2 linked regions of the Thiosulfativibrio zosterae genome follow. The protein of the gene in region 2 interacts with the protein of the main gene of each other region in a pairwise test. Links are inferred from orthologs where the notes say so. Each region holds a gene or a part of one and is shown on either strand. Other genes may lie near its edges. The genes, in order: mobA and THMIRH_RS10595.

Evidence for each region.
Region 1: the proteins of THMIRH_RS10595 (region 2) and mobA interact in binary tests that used the Escherichia coli proteins (3 or more experiments, as listed by UniProt). The link is inferred for Thiosulfativibrio zosterae from one-to-one orthologs.

What each region holds. Positions count from the first base shown.
Region 1 is NZ_AP021888.1:469,474-479,093, reverse strand. The notes cover bases 3,072-6,009. They hold mobA (molybdenum cofactor guanylyltransferase MobA), read right to left. Parts: upstream 4,864-6,009; coding sequence 4,279-4,863; downstream 3,072-4,278. Other genes in these bases: THMIRH_RS01865 (methyl-accepting chemotaxis protein), read left to right, coding at 4,982-6,009; THMIRH_RS01875 (SIMPL domain-containing protein), read left to right, coding at 3,571-4,260; THMIRH_RS01880 (MFS transporter), read right to left, coding at 3,072-3,482. In the rest of the region: ssb (single-stranded DNA-binding protein), read right to left, coding at 1-135; THMIRH_RS01885 (ATP-binding protein), read right to left, coding at 180-2,036; more of THMIRH_RS01880, read right to left, coding at 2,067-3,071; more of THMIRH_RS01865, read left to right, coding at 6,010-7,771; THMIRH_RS01860 (Glu/Leu/Phe/Val family dehydrogenase), read left to right, coding at 7,914-9,191; proC (pyrroline-5-carboxylate reductase), read left to right, coding at 9,232-9,620. UniProt on the Escherichia coli protein: Transfers a GMP moiety from GTP to Mo-molybdopterin (Mo-MPT) cofactor (Moco or molybdenum cofactor) to form Mo-molybdopterin guanine dinucleotide (Mo-MGD) cofactor.
Region 2 is NZ_AP021888.1:2,288,809-2,298,305, forward strand. Bases 3,682-6,496 are described here. They hold THMIRH_RS10595 (molybdopterin molybdotransferase MoeA), read right to left. Parts: upstream 5,792-6,496; coding sequence 4,571-5,791; downstream 3,682-4,570. Other genes in these bases: THMIRH_RS10585 (hypothetical protein), read left to right, coding at 3,682-3,992; moaC (cyclic pyranopterin monophosphate synthase MoaC), read right to left, coding at 4,085-4,567; moaE (molybdopterin synthase catalytic subunit MoaE), read right to left, coding at 5,863-6,327; moaD (molybdopterin converting factor subunit 1), read right to left, coding at 6,331-6,496. Also shown: pip (prolyl aminopeptidase), read left to right, coding at 1-18; THMIRH_RS10570 (EAL domain-containing protein), read left to right, coding at 169-2,256; THMIRH_RS10575 (Hpt domain-containing protein), read left to right, coding at 2,292-2,636; THMIRH_RS10580 (hypothetical protein), read left to right, coding at 2,713-3,324; more of THMIRH_RS10585, read left to right, coding at 3,324-3,681; more of moaD, read right to left, coding at 6,497-6,579; GTP 3',8-cyclase MoaA, read right to left, coding at 6,602-7,597; THMIRH_RS12090 (hypothetical protein), read left to right, coding at 7,629-7,811; THMIRH_RS10615 (c-type cytochrome), read right to left, coding at 7,828-8,898; soxC (sulfite dehydrogenase), read right to left, coding at 8,885-9,497. UniProt on the Escherichia coli protein: Catalyzes the insertion of molybdate into adenylated molybdopterin with the concomitant release of AMP.

The sequences.
Region 1 (9,620 bases), 1.8 Mb from region 2 along the record:
CGTGGCACGGTCGTTCCACTGTTCACTGGTGGCAATACTTAGATTGGCAATGGCATTGCCATTTGCCGCATATTTCACTTCAGGATCTCTGCCCAAAGTACCCACTAAAATCACTTTATTTACGCCACGCGCCATCTCTTCACTCCACTTTTCTTCGTTTTAGATTGGAGAATCATAACTTATTTTATGACCAGAAGCCGTGCAATTTCTAGGTAAAGATCGTCTTTTTTAAAGGGCTTGCCTACAAAGCCATTCATGCCGACAGACTCACATTTTTGACGGTCTTCCTCCCCCACATTTGCGGTAATGGCAATAATCGGTTTAGACGACCAACCGCGCTCTGCCTCTAGGCTGCGAATCACTTGAGTTGCTTCAAGCCCATCCATATTGGGCATCTGCATATCCATTAAAACCAAGTCATAGGGTTGGTCGCTTTCGGCGGCTTTTTGATAGGTTTCTATACCTCTTAAACCGTCATCCGCCACATCAATCTGACCAATATTGAGACGCTTTAACAAAGCCACTGCAATTTTTTGGTTAATCACATTGTCTTCTACCAACAAAATTTTCACGCCCGACAATGAAAACTCATATTCGGTTTCAAGTGCAGCAGAATCTAAATGGTGTTCTTTGGGAATGCCCAGTTTTGTGGTGAAGAAAAAGGTAGAGCCTTTGCCATACTCGCTTTCTACCCACAAAGAACCGCCCATCATTTCGACCAAACTGCGGGTAATGGACAACCCTAAACCTGTACCACCAAATTTGCGGGTAATGGTGGCATCTGCTTGGCTAAAGGCGTCAAAAATGAGCGCTTTTTGTTCGGGCGTTATGCCTATGCCAGAATCTTTCACGCTGACTTGCAAAATCAGATCGCTGTCTTTGTGTTCTAAACACTTAAAGGTTAAGGCCACATCGCCCTGCTCGGTAAACTTAACCGCATTACTCACCAAATTGGTTAAGACTTGACCTAAGCGGGTTTCATCGCCAAAAAGGGTTGGGGAAATGCAGGGGTCGATATCAAAGGTAAAATTTAAGCCTTTCGCATTGGCTTGCAACTGCAACGGATGTAACACGCGCTTAACAAATAAAGACCACTCAAAAGCGCGCATTTCTAAGGTCAACTTGCCGGCTTCTATTTTGGATACATCTAAAATGTCATTAATAATTCGCAATAAACTGGTTGCCGAAGCCATGGCCGTATCCACAAAATCTTTGGCTTTATCCGACAAGGGTTCTTCGCGAATCAACTGTAACATCCCAAACACCCCGTTCATGGGGGTACGAATTTCATGGCTCATATTGGCCAAAAACTCACTTTTGGTTCGGCTTGCGGCCTGCGCATCTAACAGCGCTTGCCCTAGGGCTTCTTCAACTTCTTTTTGGCGGGTGATTTCGGTGCGGATAGAAATATAGTGCGTTTTGTTGCCATTGAGATCAAAAATGGGCATCACCATAGAATTCACCCAATAATAAGTGCCATTTTTGGCTTTATTACGCACCACACCGCGCCAGGTTTCACCCTTACCGATGGTTTGCCAAAGTGTTGCAAAAAAGGCTTTATCATGCAGACCAGAATTGATAATACTGTGGGTTTGCCCAACCAACTCCTCTTTAGTGTAGCCCGAAGTTTCTATAAAGCGGCTATTGGCATACACAATGCGACCTTGTAAATTGGTCATAGAAACAATGGCATGATTATCTAAGGCTTTTTGCTGGCATTGCGCCACCCGCAAAACTTCTTCAATCACCTGCATTTGCTGCTGGCTTTGATGATAAGCCAGCCAGAAAACTAAAAACGCCACCACACCAGAAAACAGCGCAAAATAAAAAAATACTTTGGAATCAAGTGCATTGCCCGCCACAAACAGAGCCAGTGTTAGCGCACCTAGGAAAAAAGCTGAAAAATATAACCAATTGACACGGCGACGCGCTTGTCTGACTTTGGGCAATTCAATTAAGTTTTGCAAAGAGCCAAACGAAGACTCCCAATAATCAAAATCGGTTAATAGCGCATTTTTGTCAGAAGTTTTTGCCACGGATTCGGCTCCCAGCCAGTTTGAAGACCCTTATTCTCGGGACAAACCCTTGTGAATATAATCAATCAAGCCAATTTCATTAATAACTTTGCGGTCTATTTTAAAGTAAATGCGTTGTTCATTGGATAAAATTACGACTTCATAAACCCCGTCATAAGACAGTAGTTTTTCAGTTAAACTATCCATTTCTTCGGGCGCCAAAATGGCATCATAACTCACTGATGCAATGCTTAAGGGCAAAGGCTGAGTCATGCTAATGGCTACGAATAACCAAACCGCTCCCAAAACCGTGGTAAACACAAACACGCCATCAAAACCGTAAAACTGATAAAAATAGCCACCCAATGCGCCACCGATGGCTGCACCAAAAAACTGACTCGACGAATAAACACCACTGGCCGTGCCTTTTTTATCGGCTGGCGACAACTTAACCACCAAAGAGGGTAAAGAAGCTTCTAATAAATTAAACGCGGTAAAAAACAGCAACATAATTAAAAAGATGGACCAAAATCCATGGGCAAAATTTAGCATCGCCAACTGTACTATCACCAAAGCCGCAATCGCGCCCACAAACATTTGCTTCATGCGCCCTTTGCTTTCGGCTTGAATAATAAACGGCACCATTAAGACAAACGACAACAACATCACCGGCAAATATAATTCCCAATGATGCATCGAATCCATACCTGCGTTATCACGAATCAGCATGGGCACCACCACAAACATGGCGGTGAGCATGGCATGCAATACAAACACCCCCAAATCTAAGCGCAACAATTGTGGATTAGACAACACCGCTTTAAATTGGGCGGGGTCGGCTTCGGCTTCGCGCTGAAAACGCTGGCCTTCAATTTTGGGCACGGCAAACATCACCAACACCATGCCCACGCCAGCCAAAGCCGCAATCACCCAAAAAATGCCACGCACCCCAACAAGCTCGGACAACAAAGGTCCTGCCACCAAAGACAAGGTAAAAGACAAGCCAATCGTCATGCCCACAATAGACATGGCGCGTAACCTAAAAGGTTCTGTCACCGTATCCGCAACCGTTGCCATCAACACCGCGGCCACCGCGCCCATGCCTTGAATGGCGCGCCCCACTATCATCATTTCTATGGAATCTGCCAGGGCGCAGACCACCGAACCAAACATAAACACCAGCATACCGACCATAATGAGCGGTTTGCGACCATACTTGTCGGACAACATACCATAAGGAATTTGCAGCAATGCTTGGGTGAGCCCGTAAATGCCCATCGCTAGACCAATTTGAAAGCCAGTAATGTTTTTAAATTCTTGCTCAGCAAACAAGGCAAACACCGGGAAAATCATAAACAAGCCCAACATACGCGTGGCAAAAATGCCCGCAACAGCAAAGGCGGCTTGCTTTTCTTGAGGTTGCATCACGGTTTCATGTGGCAAGGTGGTTTGAATTTTTTCGGACATCAGAAATCTCTTTACACTTCAACAATTGACTCAATTGAGGGTCGGGTTATAATCAATTCGCGAATTATATCATTCTCTAGGAGGCTCTATGACATTCAGCCGATTTTGCCTGTTGTTAATCTGCGTTTTCAGCATGAACGCCCATGCGTTTGAAACAAACCAACGCAATGAAAACCGTGTGTCTTTTTCCGTGACTGAAAGCGCCTACTTTAATAACGATCAAGTGACGCTTACATTTCGCGCCTATTCCCAAGATTTGAATCCGCAAGTGGTCGCCAATGAAATCAACACCCAAATGCAAGCTGCTTATGCGGTTTTAAAGCGTGCGCCGCAAATCAAAGTGGAAACCTCAGACTATCAAATTCAACCCATTTACGACAAAAATCAAGCCTTAACCACTTGGCGTGGCCAACAAACGCTCACTTTAAACATGGAAAATCAACCAGGCCTGGTTAAAATTATGGCGCAAATTCAACCTTATTTGCGTTATCAAAATATGGAGTTTGGTGTTTCCAGCGCACAACGCCAATTGTTTATTGATGACCTCACCCGTAAAGCCCTAGACACTTTTCAAAAGAAAGCACAGTTGATTGCGCAAGGTTTTCAAACCCAGGTGTATAAAATTATAGAAACCAATATTCAATCACCGCACTTTCCATCGCCCTATCTCGCGCGCAACATGATGGCGAGTGATGCGGTTGGCAATGCGCCAGTTATGCAAGCTGGACAAAGCCAACTGAGTGTGACCATCAATGGCACTTTATTATTGCCCAACTAATCATTACCCAACTAATCATTACCCAACTGAACCCGCTTCAATCAACGCCAAGGTGTTTAAGTTTTGAAAGGCTTTGGCACCCACATCACTAAAATCGGCTAAAGCATGCGGATTTTCATCTATCCAACGCCACACACTCAAATGCCCTTTAGCAATCGCAGCCGCTAAACTGGCTTGCAGTGAGCGGTGCATTAAACAATACAAAGGCTGCAAACGCTCGCCATCAAATGCCACCACCAAATGCTGCCCAGTGTCTTGTTGTTTTTGCCAAAGTCTATCCACCAAATCTGCCGGAAAATGCGGATTATCACAAGGCACAAACACCAACCAATCCCCCTCAAGGGCATGCCATGCCGAATTCATCCCCTCCATGGGCCCTAAAAAACCTTCGGTCACATCTTCAAATACCTTGGGTTCAAAACTGCGATAGGTGTCTAAGGCTTGATTGGCACTGATACATACCTGCGCAACTTGCGCTCGCAAACGCTCTAAAATCGGCACTAACAAGGGTTGTCCTTGATAGACCAACAAGGCTTTTTGCTGATAACCCACTCGACTACCTTGCCCACCCGCCAAAACCACGGCTTTTAACGCATCTTTCATTTTCTAGCCAACCTTTTTAATGTGCGTAAAAATAATTATTCCCATATAAGAAATAATGCTTAACAAACGCATAAAATGAATTTATATTAGTCACGACTACTAATCTAGGACAAGCAGCATGAGAAATAACCAACCCATTACTCAAGATGAATATATTGTCCCCAAAGGACTGACATTAGTTTCCAAAACTGACCTGCAAGGCAATATTACCGAGCTGAACGATGCCTTTGAAATTGCCAGTGGTTTTACCCGTGACGAACTCTTAGGTAAGCCTCATAACACTGTGCGCCACCCAGATGTTCCAGAAGCGGTGTTTAAGGATATGTGGACAACCCTTAAAATGGGCTCTACCTGGTCACAATTGGTTAAAAACCGCCGCAAAGACGGTGGCTTTTATTGGGTAAGAGCCAATGTATCGCCAATTTTTGAAAATGGCAAACCTGTCGGATACATTTCTTTTAGAACAGAAATCACCGATGCCGAAAAAGCCCTAGCCACTCAAGCCTACCTAGACATTAAGTCTGGCGCTAAAAAAATTCAATACGGTAAAGTTTACAGCGGCATTAATTGGACTGAACTTAACTTTTTTGGAAAACTCGACCCGCAATGGCAACTTAGCCTATTAACCCTCATTTTCAGCGTCATGCCCTTTGCAGTCATCAGTAGTTTGCAGGGGCTCAATCCACTTTGGACTTTATTGCTAAGCACACTCATGGTAAGTGTGTCGTTTATTTATGGCTACACAACTTTTAAAGCACAAGATTCATTGCGCAATGCCTTAAGAAGAGTTTCAGCCAACGAACCCATTAATATGAGTTGTACTCGACCCAAGCATTTTATTGGCAAACTCATCAACCCGGTCATTTCCGCCTCAATCGCCATTCGGCACGCCATTGAAGATGGTCACGCCAAAACCGATGAAGCGGCCAAATTGCAAATTGCGATAGACCAGGTTTCTAGCAACTTAATGATTGCAGACGCCAACTTTAATATTATGTATCTCAATAATAATATGAAAGACTATATGCAACAAACCCAGCCAGCATTAAAGCGCTTTTTACCAGACTTTGACGCCAACAAAATCATTGGGATGAATTTTGATGCTTTCCACAAACACCCGCATCAAAAACGCAATATGGTTGCCGAACTCAAACAACCTTACCTTGCCAATATTGACTTGGGCACGGTGCAAATTGAAGTCAACATTATCCCCATTTTCAACCGTGCGGGTATTCGCACCGCCACTCTGGCTGAATGGCGCGATAAAACCCAAGAAATTCTATTATTGCGTGATGTTAACGGCGCGGTGCAAGCCGCTAAAAATGGGCTTTTAAGCAGCCGCATCGACACCTCTGAAATCACCGGCGTTGCCAAAGAACTCTCTGAAGCGCTCAACGATATGATTGCAACCATTGAAAAACCCATTAATGGCGCGGTTGATGTGGGCGTGAGCTTATCTGAGGGCAACTTAACCCATCATATGCAAGGTCAATATTATGGTCGTTTTGCCGTTTTGCAAGACAGTCTTAATGTGGCTGTAGACAACCTAGCGTCTATGATGGCTCAAACCAAAGTCGCCTCTCAAGCGGTATCCGATGGTGCCAATGAAATTAAAAATGCCAGTATCGACCTTAATGACCGTACCCAAAACCAAGCCGCTGCCCTAGAGCAAACCGCCGCCAGCATGGAACAAATGAACGCCATCGTTAAGCAAAATGCCGACAATGCGCATCAAGCCGAAATCTCGACCGCCACGGCCAAAAAACAAGCGCAAGACGGTGTCAGCGTGATGGATAACGCGATTCGTGCCATGGAACAAATTCATGCCTCCAGCCAAAAAATTAACGACATTATTGGACTGATTGACAGCATCGCTTTCCAAACCAATTTGCTGGCACTCAACGCTGCCGTAGAAGCCGCGCGCGCCGGTGAGCACGGTCGCGGCTTTGCCGTTGTCGCCGCCGAGGTACGCAACCTAGCTGGCAAATCTGCCGAGGCCTCAAAAGAAATTAGAGGACTGATTGAAGACACCGTTAAAAAAGTCGCCGAAGGTACGCAACATGTCAAAGGTTCTGGCGATGCTTTAAACGAAATCGCCTCCTCAATTGATACTGTGAATCAAGTCATTGAAGAAATCGCGCGTTCCAGCAACGAACAGGCCGAAGGGGTTTCGCAAGTAAACCAAGCCATTACTGCCATTGATGCGGCGGTGCAACAGAACGCCGCCTTGGTCGAAGAATCTGCCGCCACCTCTGAAGAGTTAGGCGAAATGGCCATGTTAATGAACACCAATGTCTCGCAATTTAAAGTCAATGAGTCGGCTGTACATATGGGTACTGCGCTAAAAACCGGCAACTTTGACTTTGCCTCGGCACGCCGTGCGCATCGTCAATGGCGTGTTAAAGTGCGCGCTTACATCAACGATGTCAATATTGCCTTTGATCGCAATACTGCTGCTGATGCTTCAAAGTGTGCGCTGGGCAAATGGATTTATGGACACGGCACCGATTATCAAGGCATGGCGTCTTATCAAGCACTTGAAAAAGGCCATGCTGAATTGCACGCCTTTATCGGTCGCATCCTCGACATGAAAGATGTGGGAGATATCGAACAAGCCAATATTCAAATGGGGCAACTCGAAAATGAAAGTAATAAAATCATCTCCCTCATCGATGCACTTGAAAATGACATCGCAAGAGGCGGCGCACCTATGGCTCAGCATGAACGCTTAGAAAAGCAAGCCACTCAACAGGCTGTCAAAAAAATACCAGCGCCAAAACTTGCCGCACCCAATACAGCAAAACCCAATACAGCAACACCGAAGCTTGCAAGCCCCAAACCGACTCAGGCAATGGCTACTGCTAAGCCCAAGTCAACCAACTCTCAAGATGAATGGGGCGAATTTTAAAGTCACCCTATTTCAAGATCAGGGCAGTGCAAACTGCCCTTTTTTTTCGTTAAAATTCGTATAAATATCCTAAAAATAACCAGGCCTGGTTGTTTTTAGGCTTAGAATTGAATAAATTCAAGCCAAAGCCAAAGGAAACGCCATGTTCGAAATTGCCAAGCAACGCCTAGAACCTGTTTTTAAATTGATTGAGGTGGATGAAGAAGTCATTACTCGCCTGTCTTATCCCAAGCGTTCCATTAAAGCCAGCATTCCGGTACGCATGGATGATGGCAGCCTGCGCATTTTCACCGGTTATCGTGTGCAATATGACGACACCCGTGGGCCAACAAAGGGCGGGATTCGTTATCACCCGCGCGTTAATGAGGATGAGGTCACCTCTTTGAGTTTTTGGATGACGGTCAAATGTGCTGTGGCCGGCCTGCCCTTTGGCGGTGCCAAGGGCGGCATTACCGTCAATCCCAAAGAACTTTCGCAATTGGAGCTGGAACGCTTATCACGCGGCTATATTCGTGCCTTTGCCGATATTTTGGGCGAGTCGCGAGACATTCCCGCGCCTGATGTCTACACCAATGCCACCATTATGGGCTGGATGGCAGACGAATACTCGGTATTGGCGCGTCGTCAAGCACCCGGCATTATCACAGGCAAACCTTTGCATTTAAATGGTTCAGAAGGTCGTGAGTCGGCCACTGGTTCCGGCGCTTTGCATGTGCTTAATGAGTATTGCAAACGCCAGCAATTAAACCCCGCTGAACTCACCGTTGCCATACAAGGTTTTGGAAATGCAGGGTTTCATTTTGCGCAACTGGCACAAGAGGCTGGGTTTCGTATTGTGGCAGTATCAGATTCGCAAGGCGGCATTTATTCTGAAAACAGTCTTAATATCAAAGATATTAAAAACCACAAAGACGACACCAACCAACTTGAATCGGTTTTGTGCAATGGCACGGTTTGCACTCTGCAAACCTTTCAAAGACTCAGTAATGCCGAATTACTCGAATTAAAAGTAGATGTTTTGGTGCTGGCAGCCCTAGAAAACCAAATCACCCAAGAAAATGCCCATCGCATTCAAGCGCATTTGGTGTTAGAAATTGCCAACGGCCCCATCACGCCGCAAGCCGATGAAATTTTAGAAGCCCAAGGCATTGCCGTCATCCCAGATGTGCTCGCCAATAATGGCGGTGTGGTGGTGAGTTATTTTGAATGGGTGCAAAATCGTTCGGGGCTTTATTGGGAGCTTGAAGAGGTGCAAACTCGCTTAGCCAAAACCATGCGCCGCGAAGCCAATACCGTGTTTGACTTGGCCAATGAATTTCAAACTTCTTTACGCACCGCGGCCTATTTACATGGCATTAAACGCCTAGCCGGTGCAATCGATCAGCGCGGCAACCATAAGCTGTTTAAAAAAGCGCCGTAATCGTTATAATAAGCGCACTCAAAACTTACAAGGATTGTTTATGAACGCGACTATTTGCTTTATTGGCGCAGGCAATATGGCCATGAGTCTGATTGGCGGACTCCTTGCCAGCGGCTACGCCAAAGATAAAATTATCGCCACCGAACCCAGCGAAGCACAACGCCGCTCGGTGACAGAACGCATGGGCATTTATTGTTACTCAGACAACAACGAAGCGGTTGCGCGAGCCGACATAGTCGTTTTTGCGGTCAAACCTCAACAACTGCAAGGCGTGTGCCATGAAGTACAAGCCAGTATTCAAGCCAAACGCCCGCTGATTATTTCGATAGCCGCAGGCATTCGCACGGTTGATATGGACCGTTGGCTAGGGGGCAATAATGCCATCGTACGCACCATGCCAAACACCCCCGCCCTCATTCAAAGTGGTGC
Region 2 (9,497 bases):
TTATTCGACAACGCTTAACCACCACTTAACAAACCTTAAAAGTTGTCATTAATAATTACCCGACATCCGCTAAAAAAGAATCTATCCGCTTAGCGCATTGAAAAGATTGGTTTTTTGCACAAAAGGCTTTAAACTAACGTTCTAAATTTTTATTAGTAGGATTTTTTTGTGTCCAGTCTTCAAAGCCATTCAGCGGTTAAAATCCTTGTCATAGACGATGACATGGTGACACGCTTAACACTTACCAAAATCCTGCAAAAAACTGGCTATCAAGTCATTCAGGCTGAAAACGGCCAACTTGGTTTCAGTCGATTTTGCGAAGAGAAACCTGCCCTTATCCTAATGGATGTGATGATGCCCGTCATGGACGGCTATGCCGCCACACAAGCCATTCGCAACTACGAAACTGGCCAAGCGACCCCCATTATTATGCTAACCGCCTTAGAAGACATGGAATCCATTGATCATGCCTTTAACGCCGGCGCGACTGACTTTATAACCAAACCTATCAACTGGGGACTCTTGGGTCAAAGACTTAAATACGCCCTTAAAGCCTCCAAAACAGAAGAAGAACTTCGTTCCAGCCAAGTTCACCTTAACTATGCGTTGCGTTTGGCAAAACTGGGTTATTGGGAATGGGACGCAACTAAAGACTCCGTTAATGGCTCAAACTCAGCTTTTGAACTGATGGGCGTGCCGGCACAAGAAGATATGCCGATAGATATGTTCATCTCCAAAGTGGCTCCGAAAGATATGCCGCTACTGCAACAAGCCATTTCAGATGCCCAACGAGGCGAAAGTCATGTTCAGGTGAGCTTTAGGGTCATGCACCCTAACCAAAATTTACTGCACATCGACTGTTTAGGAGATGCCTCTTATGACAAAGAAGGCAAGCTCATCAAAATCACTGGCTCTGCACAGGATATCAGTCGCCTCCATAAAGCTGAGTCTATCATTGACTATCAGGCCAACCATGACAGCCTGACAGACCTTGCCAACCGTAGTTATTTTAATAAATACCTGCAGAACTTAATCGAAAGCAATGCTTCTGCGCAAATCAGTGCTTTATCGGCCACGATTGTTTTAGACATTGATCGTTTTAAAATCATCAATGACAACCTAGGTCAAAACAATGGCGACTTATTGCTGATGACGCTGGCCAATCGCCTGAAAAAAGTCACCCGTGAAGACGACTTTGTGGCGCGCTTAGGCAGTGATGAGTTTGCCATCGTCATTAAACACGCTCATAGCTTGGCGGAACTGAACTTATCTTTAAATCGCATTTTTAATGACTTATCTCGCCCTTATCTGATTGGCGACCAAGAGCTGTTTATCACCTTCAGTTTTGGGGTAGCGATAGTCCATCAAGACGGTAAAACCGCTAACCACCTATTGGCCAACGCCAATGTGGCGAGAGCGCAAGCCAAGGCGTTAGGTGGCAATCAATTCGCGCTTTACCAAAAAGATATGAATCAACAGGCTAAATCACAACTGCTCTTAGAAAATGATTTATACAAAGCCCTAGAGCGCAATGAAATTGAAGTTTATTTCCAGCCTCAAGTGGATGCCAAAACGCTAAAACCTTACGGTGCTGAGGCGCTGGTGCGCTGGAATCACGCTAAACAAGGCTTAATTTCACCGGTGCAATTTATTCCGATTGCGGAAAGTACTGGGCTCATCATTGAAATCGGACAATTCATCATTCGCAAAGCGGTTGAAGAAACTGAAAAATGGCACAAGATGGGCTACGACCATCTGCATATTGGGATTAACCTCTCAGGCAGACAGTTCGCCAATGACAACTTAATGGATGTCATCCAAAATGTGCTCTCGCACTCAACCTTGCCTGCAAAATTTTTAGATTTTGAAATCACCGAAAGTCTAGCCATGAGCAATGCTGACCACAATATTTCTGTACTCAAAGGTTTAAAGGCCTTAGGGGTTTCTTTATCCATAGATGACTTTGGTACAGGGTATTCTTCGTTAGCCTATCTACATAGCTTCCCCATAGACACCATCAAAATTGACCGCTCATTTATCATCAATTTAGAAACCACTCAGGGTCAAGCAATAGTAAACACCATTTTAGCCATGGCCAACAGCCTGGGCTTAGAAGTGGTGGCTGAAGGGATTGAGGATGACTTCCATGTCAGCTACTTACAATCTCGCAATTGCGATATTTTCCAAGGCTTTAAATTTGGCAAACCCATGACATCGACTGACTTTACCCGCTATCTTGCTGAAAACGCCAAATAACCCCATTCAAAAAAACGATAAAAAGGACACGCATTATGACAACGGCCGTCGACACTGACAATTTAGATATGCTAAGAGAAGTTATCGGTGATGATTTGAAAGAGATTTTGCAAAGCTTTATTGATATTGCGCCTGATGCCATGAAAAACATCAAAGCTGCCATCGCAACTGACAATGCTGCCAACCTAAGATTGCATGCGCATACCCTTAAAGGGAGTTCAGCCAATATTGGTGCCACAAGATTACCTAACCTTGCCCTAGCCCTAGAAAATGCCGGCAAAGCTGGACAAACTAAGGGCTTAGAAGCTGAGTTAGCTGCGGTAGAAAAAGAGAACCAAGAGGTTCTCAACTTTTTATTGAATTACATCAAGCAGTTTTAAATATTCAGCCTGATTCAAGTGTTGCCGGCTTGGCAACACTCTAAAATATTCGCATTTTCGAACACAGGAAACCACCATGCACTATCAAGTGACTGAGCAAGAGTTACACTCTGCTAAAACTCCACATCACATTTTCAACATCAATGTCATCATAACCCACTTGTTTTTTTCCATGATTGTTTTGGAAATCGGTCAAACGTTTGAACTGCTGTTAATCCCATTGGTTTCTAGTGCTGTCATTGCAATGCTGTACTTTAAAACCCAGAAAAAGATTAAAACAGAAAGCTGGTTTGTCGCCTCACATTGGATGTTGGCTTGGCGTCGAGGACGCATCTTGTTATTTAGCTATGGCGTCGCCATCAGCATGGTATTGATTTACCTTTTAATAGATACCATTTTCCCCGGTGGTTTTAGTATGAACGATTTTTCAACCGAAGGCACCAAAACCAACCTAGGTGAAATCATCACCATCCGCTTCTCAGCCGTGGTGATATTTGTTGCGGTACTCATCACCTTTATGCAAACCGGTATTTCAGTCTATGATGCCGGCAAAGGGATTCAAGACCCTAAAATTGCCAAACTTTTACCGCGTGATGAAAACTCAAACATTGAGTTAGGTGAAGGTTCTGATGAAGTAAAACACGATGGTGTCAAATCGATGAATGAATCCGGAAACGGTCAGTCTTAATGTCGCCAACAAAAGCCAAGCAGACTTCTTTGATGCAGTCTTTAAAAAAAATGCCGCCCTTTTTAATCGTACTTTTGGCAGGCATTGTTTTGTTTGTATTGATGTTGTGGATGTCACCCGACCGAACACCCACTCCAGAAGAGCAACTCCCCTGGAATGCGGTTGCTTTAGAGAATGGACAAGTCAAAGTGATTGGTTTAACTACTTTGGAAACCACTGCACTTCAAGCTCAGCGTTTTTATAAGGATGACATTACCGTCAAAATCTTTTCTAAAAAAGATGAGTCAGGCAAATCTGCTGAAGTGTTTTTTCCATCTATTCATATAGGCACGATTCATGCATCGATGGTGCTCAAGCTAAAGGTAGACCCAGACAAACTTCAAGCCATATATGACCGTGGTGTGAAAACCTCGATCAATGAATCGGGCAACCGCGAAGTCACCCCTTCACAAGAGGATGACTTGTTTCTTAAAAACCAACCTTTTACCCTGTTAACACTGATTCCGCGCAAGAGCTTATCAGAAGAAGCCATTCAAAAGCGTTTTGGTGCGCCACAACGCATCGTTAAAGAAAGTGATGGGCTTGATCATTGGTTTTATCCTAAAAAAGGCTTAGAACTCATTTTTGACCCCAAAGGACCTGAAGCCTTGCAGTACTACGCTATGTAATTATTTTGGCTCACCAAAATGCAAAAAAGCCTTGTTACTCGACCAGTAACAAGGCTTTTTTATTGTCTGTAAAAATTTCAAGACTGAGCGAATCAGCGCGTCCAATGACCGCTTTTACCGCCCACTTTTTCCAGCAATTTCACCTGATCAATCACCATTCCGCGATCCACGGCTTTACACATATCGTAAAGGGTTAAAGCGGCAATCGATGCGGCGGTTAAGGCTTCAATTTCAATCCCCGTTTGGCCAACCGTTTTGCAAGTGGCTAACACCTCAACCGAAGACTGCTCTAAATTAGGCGTCAACTCGACCTTAACAGAAGTAATCATCAAAGGGTGACACATGGGGATTAAATCTGGCGTACGCTTGGCAGCCATAATGCCCGCAATTCGCGCGGTAGCCATCACATCCCCTTTTTTGTGCTTACCTTCAACAATCATTGCGAGGGTTTCAGGTTGCATATAAATGGTTGCCGAGGCCGTGGCTTGTCTTTCGGTGTGGGCTTTTTGCCCCACATCAACCATACGCGCCTGACCTTTTTCATCCAAATGCGTTAAACCATTCTCTGCTGTCATAACCTACTCCTGAATCGGATTAAATGGATAAAAAGCAACCACATCGCCACGCTGAATAGCCGTGTCTTCCGGAATAACCACAAAACCATCTGCCCAGGTCGTCGAAGTTAACACCCCCGAACCCTGATTAGGGAAAATCTCGACCAAGGTTTTTTGATATTTATTCACCAAACGAGCCCGCGCAAATTCGCGTCTAAAACCTGGCTTAAGCCATTCAAAATCAGCTTCTAACCAAAGTGGTTTGGCTTTTAATTCATTGGCGCCCTGCATTTTCAGCAAGAATGGGCGCGCAAACAAATTAAAAGTGGCAAAGGCACTCACCGGATTACCCGGCAATCCAATAAATGGCGTTTGACCTATTTGACCATAAGCCAAGGGTTTACCTGGCTTCATTTTGACCGACCACATATCCAAAGAGCCTAACTGCTCTATCGCAGGCTTAATATGATCCTCTTCGCCAACAGAAACTCCGCCAGTCGTAATCACCACATCTGCAAGGCTTGCGGCCTTTTGCATCGCAGCCACTGTGGCCTCAAGGGTATCTTCAACTCGGCCTAAATCGATCCATTCAAATCCTAAGTTTTGAATCGCCCCAGTCAAGACGGCACGGTTCGCATTAAACACCTTACCAAACTCGGGTGCTTGACCTGGCTCTAATAATTCATCACCCGTGGTAAAAGTCGCAACCTTAATGGGTTCATACACCAACACTTCAGGCAAACCTATACTGCTGATTAAACCTAAATCTTGCGCACGAAGTTTTTGCCCTTGTTTTAAAATCACCGCATTTTCAGTAATATCTTCGCCAATCACACGGATATTTTGACCAGGCCTGGTTGTTTTTTCATTAATCTGGATGGTTTTTTGGCCGTTTTCTGAACTGGCAATTTCTTCGGTATGCTCCTGCATCACCACCAAGTTGGCACCCTCTGGAATGGGCGCTCCGGTAAAAATTCTGGCAACCGTTCCGGGTTTTAGCGGTTGACCTTTTTGCCCAGCGGCAATACGCTGACTCACTTCAAATACATTGTTATGCTCTAGGTCATAACTGTGTAACGCATAACCATCCATCATACTGTTGTCATAAGCGGGCACATTTACGGGTGAAATAATATCCTGCGCCAACACTCGACTAAAGGCTTCGCGCACCGCAATCTGAGTGGTTTTTTGGGTAACCTGTGCCTTACTTAATAAATAAAATAACGCTTCATCAAAAGTTTTCATGGGACTTCCTAAAAAAAATCCCCGCAAAACGGGGAAATGACAGTTAAATCGGTTGTTTGTTGGTGACTATTTTAATCTTTTAGCCAACGAGAATGCGCATCTTTATCTGAAACTCTGGCATCCACCCATCGCTCTGAGCCATCGGGCAGGGTTTCTTTTTTCCAAAAAGGCGCATTGGTTTTTAAATAATCCATAATAAAGTGGGCGGCTAAAAAAGCGTTTTCTCGGTGCTTTGAGGTCACCGCCACCAACACAATTTGATCTTGCGGGTACATTTTGCCAACCCGATGAATAATCAAACTGTTTTGTAATTCCCAACGCTGATGCGCTTCTAGGCGAATTTTCTCAAGCGCTTTTTCGGTCATGTTCGGATAATGCTCTAATTCTAAAATAGATACATCATCCCCCTCATTGATATCTCTTACTGTACCAACAAAACTCACCACCGCGCCCACATCTTTGTAGGCTTCACGGAGTTGTTTGATTTCGGTCGACAAATCAAAATCTTCTGTTTGAATTTTAATTTGGGGAAACATGAATCAGCCGCCGGTCACCGGTGGGAAAAATGCAATTTCGTCACCCGCTTTAATCTGAGCGTGACGATGAGTAATGTCATGGTTTAGCGCAATTTGTAGATTTTGATTTTCAAGTAACGCTTCTCGCCAAGATTCACCACGCGCCCCTAAGGCTTCTAATAAACCCTGAATGGTGCCGTGCTCAGCAGGCAATGACTCTTGTGATTGACCCAATACTTCTCTAAAGCTGGCAAAATATAAAACCTCAATCATCTTCTCTTCCTTGTACTTTGGGTTAACCACCCAGTGAAACCATTTGTCTAAATTCAATATTGTGAACATTCTCGTTAAAGAAATGCTTCTCTGGCTTTTTAAGCATGGCATCTACAATGAGTTGCTGTAATTCTTCATCTGATATACCCGCTCTTAAAGGGGTGCGTAAATCAACCGAATCTTCTTGACCCAAACACAAGGCTAAAACTCCTCTTGCCGTTAAACGCACACGATTACAAGTTTCGCAGAAATGTTGCGATACGGCAGAGATAACGCCTATACGGGTATTGGTACCTGCAATCACAAAATTACGCGAAGGACCGTCGTGTGTCTTGCCCTGTGAAGGGATTAAATCTTGGCCAACATGAGCTCTAACGCGCGCCAGAATCTTTTCCGCTGCATAGTGCTGATTCATCATCGATACGCCAGCAGGACCGATGGGCATGGTTTCGATAAAGCGCACCTCAACACCTTTTTCTAGTCCATAATCCACCATGGCTTCAATTTCATCATCATTGGTGCCTTTCATGACCACCATATTAAACTTGATGGGGGTCATACCCACTTCAAGGGCACGGTCAACACCGGCCAGAACCTTAGATAAATCTCCGCCACGCGTGATGTTTTTAAAGCGTTCTGGTTTTAGGGAATCAATCGATATATTGGCGCGAGTAATGCCCGCTTCTTTAAGGGCTAAAGCTTCTCTTGCCAAGTGATGAGCATTAGTCGATAAGGCGATGTCTTGTAAGCCTTCAAATTCATTAATTTGGGCAATCAAGGTCGGCAAATTTTTTCTGACCAGTGGCTCACCGCCTGTTATACGAACCTTGGTCACGCCTAAGTTGACAAAGGCTTTAATGATGCGCGCTAGTTCATCATAAGATAAATATTCGGTATGCTCACCTTCAGGGTGCACACCTTGTTCGGGCATACAGTATCCACAACGGTAATTACATTTATCCGTGACAGAAACCCTGACATATTCAATTTTACGATTAAATGGATCGATTAAAGCCATGTTAATGTCCTAAGTTTGAGTTTGTCCCACCATGAAGCGTTATAGCTTAGCGGGAATAACGGTGTATTTTACGGAGTTAGTTTTAAAAAAACAAGCTGATATTAGCAAAGACTTAACTAAAGGCTTTCAAAAACATGACTTTATAAAAATGAAGCCATCAATTAAAAAAATGGACAAAAAAAAGCCCGCACAAGGCGGGCTATTTTCAAACTAGGCTTGGGGTAAAAGGATTACATCCCTTCGTGACCTACACCTGGTTTTGCTTCATGTAAACGCTGAGCAACGTTGTACTGTGGTGTACCATCTGGTAGACGACGCGCTTGCGTGTAGTCTTGGATGTTACCATTACGACCTGCTACTTCAGGACCACAATCCTTCATGCAACGCTCGTTATGGATAACTGGACGGTGATCACAGAAGAAGTTCCCTTGGTTTTTCATGAACTTGTTCATTTTCATTAAAACTTCAGAGTTGAAGAAAGTATCATCTTCTAACATTGTGCCGTTTTCATCCATTGGAACATAGTTAGATTGTAGGATGTAACCTGTAATCCCCATGTATCCTTTGTCACCGATGTAAGGAGCATTTGGCGTCCAGAAAGGCATTGCACGACGGTTGTAATCAAACAAAGTTGTCGCATAGGGCCAGTAGTTACCAACAGCTTTCATAGGTGCTGGGTCTTTGAAGTCTGAAGTCACTAGGTTTTCTTCAACCGCTAAAGGTAGGTAACCCTTAGCACCTTCACCGAATTCACCGTGACACATTGAACAGAACTGTACATAAACCTTAGCACCTTCTTCAACGGTCATACCAACAGAAGCGTCTGGTAAACCGTGTCCGTTTCCGTCTGCAGTGATGTTCCACTTAGCCAAAGCACCTTCAGCGATTGGCTTACCAAAACCATAGGCAACGAACTTAGAGTCACCATAATAGTTTTTGTGAGCACTTTCGTGAACTTCAACGAAAGCTGCTGGAATCTTACACTGAGCGTTACCGTGGTTACCACCGTCAATGCTGTCATCCACTTCGAAAGAGTAAGGGTTAGCAGGATCTAATTTTCCTTCCAAACCGTTACGACCATGAGTCGCTTCTTTCCCTAGAATCGCTTCAATAACTTTAGCGTCTAGGTATTTGCCGTCTGCTGCCTTGATGATTTCTGCATAGTTAGAAGCATACTTGCCATCCATTTTAGCAGCGGGTAAACCGCCAGCAGTGTCTGAAGAACCAGACATTGCCATCGCAGAACCTGCGAATAAAGTTGCAACTGCTGCTGCAACGAATGTAGTTTTAGTATTGAACATTTTCAATCATGCCTCCGTTTTGACCATTATCCCAAGGAAGAACTCTCCAAGTTACCATCGCTGTACGGTGGTAAACGTTGTTTGTTCCTTCTAGCTTACGCATTTGAGGCATAGGAGGTTGAACATAACCAGTTTCATCAGTTACACGGCTCATCATAAAGGCTTCAGAACCATCCCAATCCCACTCAACTTCAAAACGAGTCCAAGCTTTGTCTAGGACCGCTGAAGTGAAATGTGCTTCTTTCCAGTTCTTACCACCGTCAAAAGACACATCAACATGAGCAACTTTACCACGGCCAGACCAAGCTAGACCACGAACAAAGTATTTACCAGGACCTTGCATTTTGAAGTCTGGTGATGGGTAAGTGATAACTGAGTTAGCTTCCATGTACCAAGAGAAACGCTGTGCAGTACCATCTGGCATTAACTCAGTGTACTTAGAGGTTTCTTCACGGTGTTGTAATGGGCTATCAGTGACTTGAATACGGCGTAGGTATTTAACCCACATGTTCGCTTCACAACCAGGAACCACTAAACGAATTGGGTAACCTTGTTCTTGACGCAATGCTTCACCGTTTTGCGCGTAAGCAATAAAACAG